One region of the Streptomyces sp. NBC_00466 genome, then DNA from elsewhere that is predicted to be linked to it. Evidence: riboswitches for the same ligand, from Rfam matches in the RefSeq annotation. Region 1 holds a riboswitch; the other holds the start of a gene.
What was found. Region 1 has a riboswitch for S-adenosylmethionine ahead of OG210_RS24240 (aminotransferase class V-fold PLP-dependent enzyme). Riboswitches for the same ligand answer to the same signal wherever they lie in the genome.

Region 1 (7,282 bases):
TCTTCTGGTTCGTCCTGCAGTGGCTGGCGGCGGGGCAGCAGACCGGCACCGGTCCCGGGGTCGCCTACACGGCTCATCTGGTGGGGTTCTCGCTGGGCTTCGGCTACGCGGCGGTGCGGTACTGGCGTACGACTAGAGTGAAACTCCCAGCGACGGCCACCGAGGGAGAAAGCAAGCCGTGATCACCGCGATCGTGCTCATCAAGACCAGCGTGGACCGGATCCCCGAGATCGCCGAATCGCTCGCCGCCCTGGAGAACATCAGCGAGGTCTACTCCGTCACCGGGACGTACGACCTGATCGCACTGGTCCGGGTGGCCCGCCACGACGATCTGGCGGACATCATCCCCGGCCGGATCAGCAAGATCCCCGGGGTGGAGGCCACGGACACGCATGTGGCGTTCCGTACCTACTCGCAGCACGACCTGGAAGCGGCCTTCGCCATCGGCCTGGACGCGTAACGGCCGCCCTGCCGCAGGCGGCGAGGCCGGCAAGCCCCGCCGCCGCGCCGGACGGCCGTACGCATCCGCGTCGCCTCGGTCAGACGGCCGGCACGCAGCGGCCGTCCTCGGTGCGGTAGTTCCAGCGGGCACCGTCCCGCACCAGTTCCTTCACCGCGCCCACGAAGCGCTCCACGTGCTCGTCCGGCGTACCGGCGCCGAAGCTCACCCGGACGGCGTTGAGCGAGCGCTCGCCCGGCTCACCCTCCGGGGCACCGCACTCGCCCTGGTCCTGCGGGTCGCTGCCGAGCAGGGTCCGTACGAGCGGGTGGGCGCAGAACAGACCGTCGCGCACCCCGATGCCGTACTCGGCGGAGAGCGCCGCGGCGAAGTGCGAGCTGTTCCACCCGTCCACCACGAACGAGATGACACCGACCCGCGGGGCGTCGTCGCCGAAGAGCGAGAGGACCTGGACCGCCTCCACTTCGCCGAGCCCGTCGAGGACCTTGCGGACCAGCGTCTGCTCGCGCTCGACCAGCGAATCGAAGCCCGCGTCGGTGAGCGCCCGGCAGGCGGACGCGATGGAGTGGACGCCGATGACGTTGGGCGATCCGGCCTCGTGGCGGGCGGCCGTGGTGTGCCACTCGACGTCGACACCGCCGTCGGCGCGCCGGGCCACGCTGCGGGAGGCGCCGCCACCCGCGAGGTACGGCTCGGCGGCGAGCAGCCAGTCGGAACGGCCCGCGAGGACCCCGGAGCCGAACGGCGCGTACAGCTTGTGGCCCGAGAAGGCGACCCAGTCGACGTCGAGCGCCGCGATGTCCACGGGGTGGTGCGGTGCGAGCTGCGCCGCGTCCAGCACGATGCGCGCCCCGTGGGCGTGGGCGGCGGCCGCCAGCTCCTGCACCGGCCACAGCTCACCGGTGACGTTGGACGCCCCGGTGACACAGACCAGGGCAGGTGCCTCCGGCGTCGTACGGTCCGCCAGCGCGCGCTCCAGGGTCTCGACGGCCTGCTGCGGGGTGCGCGGGGCGTTGAGGTAGGTCACGGCGGCGTCGCGCCAGGGCAGCAGCGAGGCGTGGTGCTCGGTCTCGAAGACGAAGACCTCGCAGCCCGCGGGGACCACCGCGGCCAGCAGATTGAGCGAGTCCGTGGTCGAACGGGTGAAGACGACCTGGTCGTCCGGGCGGCAGCCGAGGAACTCGGCGACCGTCGTCCGGCTGTTCTCGAAGAGGTCGGTGGAGAGCTGCGAGAGGTACCCGGCGCCGCGGTGCACGCTGCCGTAGTACGGGGCGTACGCCGCCACGTCGTCCCAGACGCGCTGGAGGGCCGGGGCGCTCGCCGCGTAGTCCAGTGCCGCGTAGGTGACCTCGCCGCCGGTGACGAGCGGGACCAGGACATCCCTCCCGAGAACGGGAAGATTCTCGGAGGAATCCTTACAAACCGACGCGTTGACGGCAGCGCTGGGAACAGACATGACGAACTCCCGGAAAAGGGCAGGCGAATTCACTGCGCGTGCCACACGCGGCAGTGCAAGGAAAGGGGTGCGGAGAAGGGGGCTACTGCCCTATCGCATTCGCTGAACCACGGAAGAACTCCCTCGACGACCAGGATCCCTGTCGAGGGATCCGCGCTTGCCGAGGACTTCACTGCCCACGGCCTGGTCTTCACCCAGGGCACCCCGCCACGGACGGAGGGTTGCCGGACAGCGGGCTGGGGCCGTAGTCGCTGTCACTCATGACCTGAAGAGGATCCTGCCATACGTGTACGGACGTGCCAAGGCGCAGTCCACAGCCTGAGACCGGTTGCCGGCCGGAGGCTGCGCGACTGCGCCCTGGGTTCTTCTGTGCGCCGGGTGCCCTGCGCCCTTGGTGTCCGGGCTGGGGGCTCAGGTGTTGCTGGCCGCGACCCAGCGCTCCAGCGCCGCGGCCGCCGCCCCCGAGTCGATGGAGTCGGTGGCCCGGGCGATGCCCGCCGCGATCCGCTCATTGAGGGATCCGGTGCCCGGGTCCAGCGCGACCAGCGCGGCTGCCGAGTTCAGCAGGACCGCGTCCCGTACCGGACCGGCCTCACCGGCCAGCAGCCTGCGGGCCACATCCGCGTTGTACGACGAGTCGCCGCCGCGCAGCGCCTCCACCGGGACCAGCCCGATGCCCACGTCGCGCGGGTCGAAGGTCTCCTCGCGCACCGTGCCGTCCGCCACCGTCCAGACCCTGGAGGTGGCGGTGGTGGTGAGCTCGTCCAGCCCGTCGTCGCCGCGGAACACCAGGGCGGACGAACCGCGCTCGGCCAGCACCCCCGCGATGATGGGCGCCACCCGCGCGTCGGAGACACCGGTCGCCTGCGCACGGACCTTCGCGGGGTTGGTGAGCGGACCCAGGAAGTTGAAGGTGGTGCGGATGCCCAACTCCTTCCGGGCAGCGGCCACATAGCGCAGCGCGGGGTGGAACTTCACCGCGAAGCAGTAGGTGATGCCCGCCTCTCCGGCGACCTCGGCGACCCGCTCCGGGGCCAGCTGGAGATTGACGCCCAGCTTCTCCAGGACGTCGGACGCCCCGCTCTGGGACGACGCCGCCCGGTTGCCGTGCTTGACGACCTTGGCGCCGGTGCCCGCCACGACGATGGAGGACATGGTCGAGATGTTCACGGTGTTGGCGCCGTCGCCGCCGGTGCCGACGATGTCCACGCTCGGGCCCGGCACGTCGATCAGCCTGGCGTGCGCGTACATCGCCCGGACCAGACCGCTGATCTCCGCGACCGTCTCGCCCTTGGCGCGCAGGGCGACCGCGAACCCGGCGATCTGCGCGTCCGTCGCCTCGCCGCGCATGATGCGGTCCATCGCCCAGGCGGTGGCGTCCGCACTCTGGTCGATGCCGCGCAGCAGGGAGTCGAGAACGCCCGGCCAGGAGTGGGCCGCCACGCTGTCGCCGCCGACCGGGGTCACAACGCTCATGGTCCACTCCTGGGTCCACCGTCGAATAGGGATGCGGCCAGCTTATCCAGCTCCGGGGGACAGCGAAGAGCCCCGTCCATCGAATGGACGGGGCTCCTGCTGTGGCGACTTTTCAGTCGGTCAGGTGATCAGTGGTGACCGTGGCCGCTGGTGATCTCCTTGTACTCCTCGGCAGTGGGCTTCTCGATCTGGTTGTGCTCGCCGTAGTAGCCCTTGCTCAGCTTGGCGCGGACCCGGGTGAGACGGGACACCTTGCGCGCGACACCGTTCTCGTCGACCTCGGGGCCGATTTCGAGCGGCTGGTACTGCTCGTGCGCGGTCAGGGTGTGCAGCTGCGCGGGCTTGAGCGGCTCGTGCACCTCGATGAACTCACCGTGCGGCAGGCGCTTGATGACGCCGGACTCGCGTCCGTGCAGCACCTTCTCCCGGTCACGGCGCTGCAGACCCAGGCACCAGCGCTTGGCGACGATGAACGCGATGACCGGTCCGACGAACATCCCGACCCGGACGAACCAGGTGATGGCGTTGATCGACAGATCGAAGTGCGTTGCCCAGAGGTCGTTGCCGCCGCCGACGAGCAGGATCAGGTAGAGCGTGATCCAGGCGACGCCGAGACCCGTACGCGTCGGGGCGTTGCGCGGGCGGTCCAGGATGTGGTGCTCGCGCTTGTCCCCGGTGATCCAGGACTCGATGAACGGATAGACGCCGATACCGACCAGGACCAGCGGGAAGACCACGATCGGGATGAACACGCCCAGGACGAGTGTGTGACCCCAGGCGTTGATCTCCCAGCCCGGCATGATGCGGACGAGCCCCTCGGAGAAGCCCATGTACCAGTCGGGCTGGGCGCCGGTCGACACCTGGTCCGGACGGTACGGGCCGATCTCCCAGATCGGGTTGATCGAGGCGATCGCGGCCATGGCTGCGATGACACCGAAGACCAGGAAGAAGAAGCCTCCGGCCTTGGCCATGTAGACCGGCAGCAGGGGCATACCGACGACGTTCTTGTTCGTCTTGCCGGGACCCGCGAACTGCGTGTGCTTGTGGTAGAAGACCAGGATCAGGTGGCCGACCAGCAGGCCGAGCATGATGCCCGGCAGCAGCAGTACGTGGACCGAGTAGAACCGCGAGACGAAGTCGCCGCCCGGGAACTCACCGCCGTACAGGAACATCGACGCGTACGAGCCGACGACCGGGATGGAGAGCATGACGCCCTCCATGAACCGCACACCCGTACCGGAGAGCAGGTCGTCCGGGAGGGAGTAGCCGGTGAAGCCGGTGAACATCCCGAGCACCAGCAGCAGGAAGCCGAAGAGCCAGTTGATCTCGCGCGGCTTGCGGAAGGCGCCCGTGAAGAACACGCGCATCATGTGCACCAGCATGCCGGCCAGGAAGACCAGCGCGGCCCAGTGGTGGATCTGCCGGATGAGCAGACCGCCGCGGACCTCCAGGCTGATGTTCACCGTCGAGGCGTACGCCTCGGACATGTGGATGCCCTGGAGCGGCACGTACGGGCCGTCGTAGACGACCTCGTTCATGCTCGGGTGGAAGAACAGCGTCAGATAGACACCCGTGAGGATGATGATGATGAAGGTGTAGAGGCAGATCTCCCCGAGCATGAAGGACCAGTGGTCCGGGAAGATCTTGCGCATGTTGGTCTTGGCCAGGCCGTAGATGCCCAGACGGCCGTCGGCCCAGTCGGCCACCCGCTCGCCGGCGGGCGCCTTGCGCTGTGTATCCGTCACGGTGCTCATCCGCGCTCCCAGAAAGCAGGACCGACGGGCTCTGCGAAGTCGCCGAGCGCTTCGAGATTACCCTCGCCGTTCACACCGATCCGCAGCTGCGGCAGCGGGTGGCCGGCCGGGCCGAAGATGACGCGGGCGCCGTCGGACAGGTCGAAGGTGGACTGGTGGCACGGGCAGAGCACGTGGTGCGTCTGCTGCTCGTACAGGCTGATCGGGCAGCCGACGTGGGTGCAGATCTTCGAGAACGCGACGATGCCGTCGTGGGCCCACTCGCGTTCCTTCTTGTCCTTGATGTTGTCCGGCTGGATACGGACGATCATCAGGGCGGCCTTGGCGATCTGCGTCTGGAAGTCCTCGTCGGACTCCGAGAGGCCCTGCGGCATGGCGAACGTCAGCGAACCGACGGCCACGTCCTCGGGACGCAGCGGCTGGTTGGTGTTCATGTTGATGAGCACCTTGCCGCGCGCCCACAGCGTCTTGCGGAGCTTCTTCTCCGGCAGCGGACCGAGGTCGCGCAGCAGCATCACACCGGCGAGCGGCACCATGGCCATGGCGCCGAACATCGTGGTGCGGATCAGCTTGCGGCGGCCGAAGCCGGACTCGGCGGCGCCTGCCGCGAAGTCGGCCAGGACCTGCGCCTTGACCTCGGCCGGGGCCTCGATCGGGTGGCGGTCGGCCGGCATCTCGACGTCCGACATCAGCGTGCGGGCCCAGTGGACCGCGCCGGCGCCGATCGTGAAGAGCGCCACGCCCAGGGTCAGCCCCAGGGAGAAGTTGAGCGCGCTCACGTGCCCGAACGGGAAGACAAAGATGATCTTGTCGACGGGGAAGATCACATAGGACGCGATGAACCCGATCGTCGCCAGCATCGAGAGCGTGAACAGGAAGGCGACCACGCGCTCGGAGCGCTTGGCTGCCCGCTCGTCGATGTCCTGGATACGCGGCTTGTGGGCCGGCAGTCCGGGGTCCGCGAACGGGTCGTCCGCGGTCTTCACCGCGCCGTGCGCGGGGTCCTGCTCGCTCGGCAGGTTCTCTTCGGAATTCTCTTGGCTACTCATGACTTCTTGGCCTTAGCGGTGTGGGCCGCGACCCAGATGGCAACTGCGATCAGCGCACCGAGTCCGAAGATCCAGCCGAACAGGCCCTCACTGACCGGACCGAGGCCGCCCAGCTTGAGGCCGCCCTCGCTGGCGGAGTTGTCGCCGTTGACGGTCTTGATGTACGCGATGATGTTCTGCTTCTGCTTCTCCGGCATCGTGGTGTCGGGGAAGTTCGGCATGCTCTGCGGGCCGGTCTGCATGGCCTCGTAGATGTGCTTCGGGTCCACGCCCTCAAGGCTCGGGGCGAACTTGCCGTGCGTCAGGGCACCGCCCTCGCCCGTGAAGTTGTGGCACTGGGCGCAGTTGGTGCGGAAGAGGTCGCCACCGGCTGCGGTGTCGGCGCCCTGGTCGCTGTACTGCTTCGGGGTCGGCGCGATGGGTCCGGCACCGAGGGAGGCCACGTACGCGGCGAGCTGGTCGATATCGCCCTGCGAGTAGATGACCTTCTTCTTCGGTACCTGCGCGCCGGGCTGCTGGGCAGGCATACGGCCGGTGCCGACCTGGAAGTCCACGGCGGCTGAGCCGACGCCGACCAGGCTGGGGCCGTCGGACGAGCCCTGGCCGCCCATGCCGTGGCAGCTTGCGCAGCCCACGGAGAACAGCTTCTTGCCCTCACTGATGGCGAGGGACTGGGAGGTGTCGTCGGCCTGCGCCTTGCCCGCGGGAGCGAACGCGGCGTACAGCCCCCCGGTGGCCGCCAGCGCGAGGAGTAGGACGACGACCGCCGCCAACGGGTGGCGTCGTCGTGCGGAGAGCTTTTTCACGGATTACCCCGGTGTCAGGATCTTCTGCGTCGGTGCTTGCTGGATGAGTGGGGCGTCGGGCCCGATTACTTGATCAGGTAGATCGTCGCGAAGAGGCCGATCCACACGACATCGACGAAGTGCCAGTAGTAGGACACGACGATGGCTGCGGTCGCCTGCTGGTGCGTGAATCTCTTGGCCGCGTATGTCCTGCCGAGAACGAACAGGAAGGCGATCAGGCCGCCTGTCACATGCAAGCCGTGGAAGCCGGTGGTCAGGTAGAACACCGAGCCGTACGGGTC
Region 2 (7,282 bases), 1.6 Mb from region 1:
GTCGTCCTTGAGGTAGAGCGCGACCGGGGTCCAGTCCGCCGTGGCGTAACGGGAGTTGATCTCGTCGGCGACGCGCTCCACCTCGGCCATGTAGTCGCGGTAGACCGCGAGGTCCTGCCGTGAGGGGTACGCGAACGCCATGTGCACCACCCGGCCGCGCCACTCGGGGCGGGTGTCGAGGAGCTCCCGGTAGGCGAGCAGCCCGCGCACGATGTTCTTGGACAGTTCGGTCCTGTCCACCCGGACGATCGTCTTCCGGCGGCCGTCCGGCCCCTCGCCCGTACCGCCGCCGATCCGCTCGCGCAGCGCGGCCATCCGCTCGTCCACATCGGGCTCGTGGGACCGCTTCCGCAGGAAGTCCGCGTCGGCGCCGAGGCCGTGCACCGCGATCGTCGTGCCTCCGGTGGACGCGGTGTCTCCGGTGCCGCCGAGGACCGCGGTGCAGCAGGCGGTGAAGGCGTCGGCCCAGCGCTGCGTCAGGAATCCGGCCCGGTCGGCGCCCAGGATGCCGCGCAGCAGCTCGGCGCCGATGTCGTCGGGCAGCAGCCGGAAGTACTCGGGGGGCGCCCACGGGGTGTGCGAGAAGTGCGCGATACGCAGGTCGGGGCGGAGTTCGCGCAGTATCCCCGGCACCAGACACAGGTGGTAGTCCTGCACCAGCACGGCGGCGCCTTCGGCGGCCTCGGCGGCCAGCGCGTCGGCGAAGGCCCGGTTGTACGTACGGAACGCGTCCCACCGGCGCCGGAACTCCGCGTCGAAGACCGGCTCCAGCGGGGTCTGGTAGAGCATGTGGTGGACGAACCACAGCACGGAGTTCGCGATGCCGTTGTACGCGTCGGCGTGCACCTCGGGGTCGATGTCGAGCATCCGCACCCCGTCCTCGGCGACCCCGCGCCGCACGGCGGCCCGGTCGCCGTCGCCGAGGGCGGCGCAGACCCAGAGTGATTCGGCGTTCCCCTCGATGGCGGAGAGCCCCGAGACGAGACCGCCGCCGCCCCGCTTGGACGTGAGTTCACCGTCGTCGCGGAGGGTGTACGAGACGGGACCACGGTTGGAGGCGACGAGGACGCGGGCGGCGTGCGGAGAGGCCATGACGCGAACCTAGCCCGTGCGGCAAACGCTCAAACGCGTACGGGCGGGAGGGGGCGCCCGCTGTCCGCCGTCAGTGCGCCGCGGGGGCCGTGTCCGCTGCCGGGGCGAGGTCGTCGTCGGGGACGGAGATCACCCAGTGGGTGGCCTGCCGGGGCCGGAGGTAGAGCGCCCAGTACAGCGCGGCGGCGGCAACGATGACACCGGTGATGACCAGGCTCTTGACGCTCTGCTGGTACAGCACCCAGGCCAGCACGACGACCAGCAGGGCGGGGATCGCCGGCCACAGCGGCATCCGCCAGGCCAGCCGGTGCTTGTGCTCACCGCGGCGCGACACCAGGGCGCCCAGCGCGACGAAGACGTACATCGCGGCCACCGCGACACCGGTGACATCGCTCAGCGTGTCCAGATTGACGAAGCACAGCACCGCTCCGGGGACGCCGACGGCCAGCGTCGCCGCCCAGGGGGAGCCGTAGCGCTTGCCGATGTGGGAGAGGACGCGGTTGGCGGCGGTCGGCCAGGCCGCGTCGCGCGCCGATGAGTAGACGACGCGGGAGTTCTGGATCACCATCACGATCGCCGCGTTGATGATCGCCAGCGCGATGCAGAGGCTGACGAAGGTGCCGACGCCGGAGTTGCTCCAGGACTGCACCATGCCGGCGACGTTGCCCGCGGCGAGGGTCTTGAGGTCCGGGGCGCCGAGCGTGATCGCGACGACCGGGATCAGGACGACGGCCGCGCCGATCCCGAGCGTCCACAGCACGGTGCGGGAGACGTTGCGGCGCGGGTTGTCCATCTCCTCGGCCAGGTACACGGCGGTCGAGAAGCCCTGGAGGATGAAGAGCGCGGTGGCGAGACCGGTCACGATCAGACCGGCGGTGACGGCCGAACTCTGGCCGCGCCCCGCGTCCATCACCGGGTGGATGAGGACCGAAGCGGAGCGGCTGGTGTGGGTGAAGCCGAGGAAGGCGACGACCGCGCAGGCCACGACTTCCAGGACCAGGAAGATGCCGGTGATCCAGGCGTTGGCGCGCAGGTCGAGCAGGCCCATCGCGGTGGCGAGGAGCATCACACCGGCCGCGGTGTACTGCGGGTTCAGATGCACGATCGGCGCCAGATAGTCGGCGGTGCCCAGCGCGATGATGGGCGGCACGATCATGACGACGATCAGCGAGAGGACGAAAACCAGCCAGCCGGCGAGGCGGCCCATGAGGGTGCCGACCATGGCGTACTCGCCACCGGAGCTCGGTATGAGCGTGCCCAGCTCCGAGTAGGTGAACGCGACACCGATGCAGAGCAGGCCCGCGATGGCGATGGTGAGGGCCGTTCCGGTGCCCAGGGTGGCGAACGAGTCCGGCACGATCACGAAGAGCGACGATGCCGGGGTCAGACAGGAGAGGGTGAGCAGCGTCCCTCCCACCACACCGATGGACCGGGTGAGCTTGGGAGATCCCCCTGCCGTCGCGGCACGGGTGTCGGCCTCCGGCTTCCCGGGGGTCTCGGCAACGGTCGTGTCGGGCGTAGAGGTCATCCGTTGTCCCATCGGTGCTGGCGTCATGAGGCTGGCGGCATGAGGGGCAGGCACCTTCGGGAATTCGCTGGGGATTCGCTGAAGAGAGCCGCACATGCGGGGCGGACCGCGACGACGTCCACGCCGCTCCGGTGTCCGAATACAACTCGCGACGACGATTCCCGTCAAGGGTTCGCTAAAGCGTCACCGCAACGAAATCCGTTGTTTGTTTACGGTGTTGCGGTGCTCATTCCCGCTGAGAGTGCGGTGGCTACACGGATATCGCGGCCTGGCGAGGGCTGCGGATTCTCGTGTCGACTATGGCTAAAACCTTTCCATGGACAGCCGACAGCCGACAGCCGACAGCCGACAGCCGACAGCCGTCGGACACGGCCCGCCGCCCGTCAGGCCGCCCGGCGGGCCGTGTACTCCCCGACGCTCCGCATCGGCGGCCGCTCCTCGGTGTCCACCGCGTACGTCCGCGGTACGAAGCCCGACCCCTCCGCGCCCCGCTCGAACTGCGTCAGCGCCGGCCGCACCAGCTGCCCCCGCGACAGCCGCAGCTGCGCCGTGCGGTAGATCGCCGCCGCCATCCGGCCCAGCGCGAGCCCGTCCTGGTGACGGTGTTTGCGCGAGCCCACGTCGACCTGCGCCAGCGCGTCGAGCCCCACCGTGTGGAGTGCGTCGACCAGCAGGCCCAGCTCCACCCCGTAACCGACCGGGAAGGGCAGCTGTTCGAGCAGCGAGCGCCGTGCCGCGTACTCGCCGCCCAGCGGCTGGACGAAACCGGCCAGCTGCGGCCAGTGCAGGTTCAGCAGTGGCCGCGCCACCAGCTCGGTCACCCGCCCGCCCTGACCGGCGGTCTCGCCGAGCGGCCGGTCGTACATGGCCTTCACGAACTGCACATCGGGCTCGGTCAGCAGCGGCCCGACGATCCCCGAGACGAAGTCCGCCGAGAACTCGCGCAGGTCGGCATCCACGAAGCAGACGATGTCGCCGCCGGTCACCAGGAGCGAACGCCACAGCACCTCGCCCTTGCCGGGCACGGCCGGAATCCGCGGCAGGATCTCGTCCCGGTGCACCACGCGAGCCCCGGCGGCGGCGGCGACAGCGGCCGTACGGTCGGTGGAGCCGGAGTCGATGACCACCAGCTCGTCCACGAGCGGTGCCGGCAGGCCGTCCATCAGCTCCCGCCTGATGGTCGCGACGATCGCCCCGACCGTCGCCTCCTCGTTGAGCGCGGGCAGGACGACACTCACCCGCGTGCCGCGTTTGGCCGCGATCAGCCGGTCCAGCGGACGGTCGGCCGCCGACCAGGAACGCCTGGCCAGCCAGCGGTCCACCTCTTCCAGCACGGCGCGTCTCCTTGACTGTGAGCCATCTCGCGGATCGGACGACTATCTCAACTGTCACTGCCTTCGGTTACAGTCTTGAACAACGCAAATGGCCACGGGATGCCGGGGTCAGCAGTGCGGACAAACACGCCGGGCCTCAAGGCTCGCGTCATAAGCGCTCATCCAGAGGGACTGAGGGAACGGCCCGTAGAAGTCCCGGCAACCCTCCTGCCGACCGCGAGGTCATGGTGGGGAAGGTGCCAATTCCGTCTTGCGGCGAAGTACGTCGCGAGGAAGATGAGGAGAGGACCTCGCCACCATGGCTGTGCAGACCGTCACCAGCACCAACGACTCCACCGGGCCTGTCGATCTCGGCCCCGCCGCCGCCCTCTCGTGCCGCGAGTGCGGAGAGCGTTTCCCGCTCGGCCCCCTCTTCGCCTGCGCGTCCTGTTTCGGGCCGCTCGAAGTGGCGTACGACCTGCCGAGCGGCTCCCCCGACGAGCTGAAGAAGCGCATCGAGGCCGGCCCGGACAACATCTGGCGCTACGCCCCGCTGCTGCCCGTCCCCGCCGGTGTGGCCGACCAGCCCAATATGAACCCGGGCTTCACCAAGCTGGTCAAGGCCGACAACCTCGCCCGCGAGCTGGGTGTCACCGGCGCTCTGCACATCAAGGACGACTCCGGCAACCCGACGCACTCCTTCAAGGACCGTGTCGTCGCGATCGCCGTCGAGGCCGCCCGCGCCTTCGGCTTCACCACGCTCTCCTGCTCATCGACGGGCAACCTGGCCGGTGCCGTCGGCGCCGCCGCCGCCCGCGCCGGCTTCCGCTCCTGCGTGTTCATCCCGCACGACCTGGAGCAGGGCAAGGTCGTGATGGCCGCGGTCTACGGCGGCGAACTGGTCGGCATCGAGGGCAACTACGACGACGTCAACCGCTTCTGCTCCGAGCTCATCGGCGACCCGATCGGTGAGGGCTGGGGCTTCGTCAACGTCAACCTCCGCCCGTACTACGGCGAGGGCTCCAAGACCCTGGCGTACGAGATCTGCGAGCAGCTCGGCTGGCAGCTGCCCGACCAGATCGTCATCCCGATCGCGTCGGGCTCCCAGCTCACGAAGATCGACAAGGGTCTCCAGGAGCTGATCAAGCTCGGTCTGGTCGAGGACAAGCCGTACAAGATCTTCGGCGCGCAGGCCGAGGGCTGCTCGCCGGTCTCCACCGCGTTCAAGGCCGGCCACGACGTCGTACGGCCGCAGAAGCCGGACACGATCGCCAAGTCGCTCGCCATCGGCAACCCGGCGGACGGCCCGTACGTCCTGGACATCGCCCGCCGCACCGGCGGCGCCGTCGAGGACGTCAACGACGCGCAGATCGTCGACGCGATCAAGCTGCTGGCCCGTACCGAGGGCATCTTCGCGGAGACCGCGGGCGGCGTGACCGTCGGCGTGACGAAGAAGCTCATCGAGGCCGGTCTGCTCGACCCGTCCCTCACCACCGTCGTACTGAACACGGGTGACGGCCTCAAGACCCTGGACGCGGTCGCCCCGACGTCCGGCCCGACCGCGACGATCCGTCCGACCCTGGACGCGTTCCGCGAGGCCGGCCTGGCCACGGGCGCCTGACCCGGGCTCCTGTCCCGCCCCGTCCGTACTCGCCCGCTCCGTCCGACTCGTCCCGCCCCGGACTCCTGGAAGGCAATCCGCATGAGCGTCAAGGTCCGCATCCCCACCATCCTCCGCACCTACACGGGCGGCCAGGCCGAGGTCGCAGCCGACGGCGGCACCCTCTCCGAGGTCATCGCCGACCTGGAGAAGAACCACACCGGCATCGCGGCCCGCGTCCTGGACGACCAGGGCAAGCTGCGCCGCTTCGTGAACGTCTACGTGAACGACGACGACGTGCGCTTCGAGCAGGGCCTGGAGACGGCGACGCCGGACGGCGCGGGCATTTCCATCATCCCGGCCGTCGCCGGCGGCTGAGCAAGCCCCTGCGGCGCCGCGGCGCTGCTGCGGCGCGCCCCGGGCGGGCCCGTCGCCCTGCTGTCCGCCCTGCCGTCTGCTGAACCTGTTGCCCTCTCCGCGTACGAAGCGGAGGGGGCAATTCAGCATGATTGAACACGGTAGAGTTGGGGCAGCCCCCTTGATCCTTCTTGATCGCCCGTGCCAGGAGCAGCTGAGCACGCGTCAATGTGTGGGCAATGCGTTCGATCTCTTTGCGTCGTAAGTGCCCTTTGCCCGGCCCGACTTGCCCGGGGATCCCCGGAAATCCGCCCAATGGGGCGTTCAGCCGCGCTCAGAATTCTCGTCCGATTGACCTGTTGCAGAGGGCAGTTGGGCAGATACATTCAGCCGCGGTCGACGCGTTCCGGCGCAAGGTCTGACCCGGATCCCGCGAAGTGCGGGCTCTGTGCAAGGGCCAGTAATAGGGGAGTTAGGCATGGCTCAGGGCACCGTCAAGTGGTTCAACGCGGAGAAGGGGTACGGCTTCATCGCGGTCGACGGTGGTGCGGATGTTTTCGTCCACTACAGCGCGATTCAGATGGACGGCTACCGCACCCTTGAAGAAGGTCAGCGAGTCGAGTTCGAGATCTCGCAGGGCCAGAAGGGTCCGCAGGCGGACATGGTCAAGCTCGCCGTCTGATCTCGGCGCGATCGGCCACCGACCCACTCACGCCGAGAGGCCCGCACCCCACACCGGGGCGCGGGCCTCTCGTGCGTCCGGGGGCCTCCGAGACCGCCCGCGCGTGGGGCTGGTATCCACCGAAGGCGCTTGCGCCCTCTCGTCGCCCGACCACCACCCCTCAACGACCCCGCTTCGCGGGGGCACCTTGCACTCACAGGGGCCGAGTGCTAATCATTGGCGTTAGCACTCTCCCAGTGAGAGTGACAGAAGGACCGGGTTGGTGAGGCCCGCGGGCCGGGTGGGGCAAGGAACCACCGGGCAAGCAGGCCGTCCGTCGCGGGCACCGCCAGGTCTGACGCTTTCCACCCCCTGTCCGGGAGGACCACTTCACATGGCCAAGATCATCGCGTTCGACGAGGAGGCACGGCGCGGTCTCGAGCGCGGGATGAACCAGCTCGCCGACGCCGTCAAGGTCACCCTCGGCCCCAAGGGCCGCAACGTCGTCCTTGAGAAGAAGTGGGGCGCCCCCACGATCACCAACGATGGTGTTTCCATCGCCAAGGAGATCGAGCTCGAGGACCCGTACGAGAAGATCGGCGCCGAGCTGGTCAAGGAGGTCGCCAAGAAGACGGACGACGTCGCCGGTGACGGTACGACCACCGCGACCGTCCTGGCGCAGGCGCTGGTTCGTGAGGGCCTCCGCAACGTCGCCGCCGGTGCCAACCCGA

Region 2: linked by a shared signal. The riboswitch ahead of thrC (threonine synthase) and the one ahead of OG210_RS24240 (aminotransferase class V-fold PLP-dependent enzyme) in region 1 are both predicted to bind S-adenosylmethionine.

Annotation. Positions count from the first base shown of each region.
Region 1 is NZ_CP107896.1:5,388,080-5,395,361, reverse strand. It holds gene OG210_RS24250 (rhomboid family intramembrane serine protease) at 1-182, shown strand, start outside; gene OG210_RS24245 (Lrp/AsnC ligand binding domain-containing protein) at 179-460, shown strand; gene OG210_RS24240 (aminotransferase class V-fold PLP-dependent enzyme) at 540-1,916, opposite strand; SAM riboswitch class IV at 2,065-2,182, opposite strand; gene trpD (anthranilate phosphoribosyltransferase) at 2,328-3,392, opposite strand; gene OG210_RS24230 (ubiquinol-cytochrome c reductase cytochrome b subunit) at 3,521-5,146, opposite strand; gene OG210_RS24225 (Rieske 2Fe-2S domain-containing protein) at 5,143-6,195, opposite strand; gene OG210_RS24220 (c-type cytochrome) at 6,192-7,001, opposite strand; gene OG210_RS24215 (heme-copper oxidase subunit III) at 7,067-7,282, opposite strand, start outside.
Region 2 is NZ_CP107896.1:3,753,436-3,760,717, forward strand. It holds gene OG210_RS16750 (trehalose-6-phosphate synthase) at 1-1,092, opposite strand, end outside; gene OG210_RS16755 (APC family permease) at 1,163-2,620, opposite strand; gene OG210_RS16760 (glucosyl-3-phosphoglycerate synthase) at 3,004-3,954, opposite strand; SAM riboswitch class I at 4,110-4,237, shown strand; gene thrC (threonine synthase) at 4,253-5,554, shown strand; gene OG210_RS16770 (MoaD/ThiS family protein) at 5,636-5,911, shown strand; gene OG210_RS16775 (cold-shock protein) at 6,369-6,572, shown strand; gene groL (chaperonin GroEL) at 6,946-7,282, shown strand, end outside.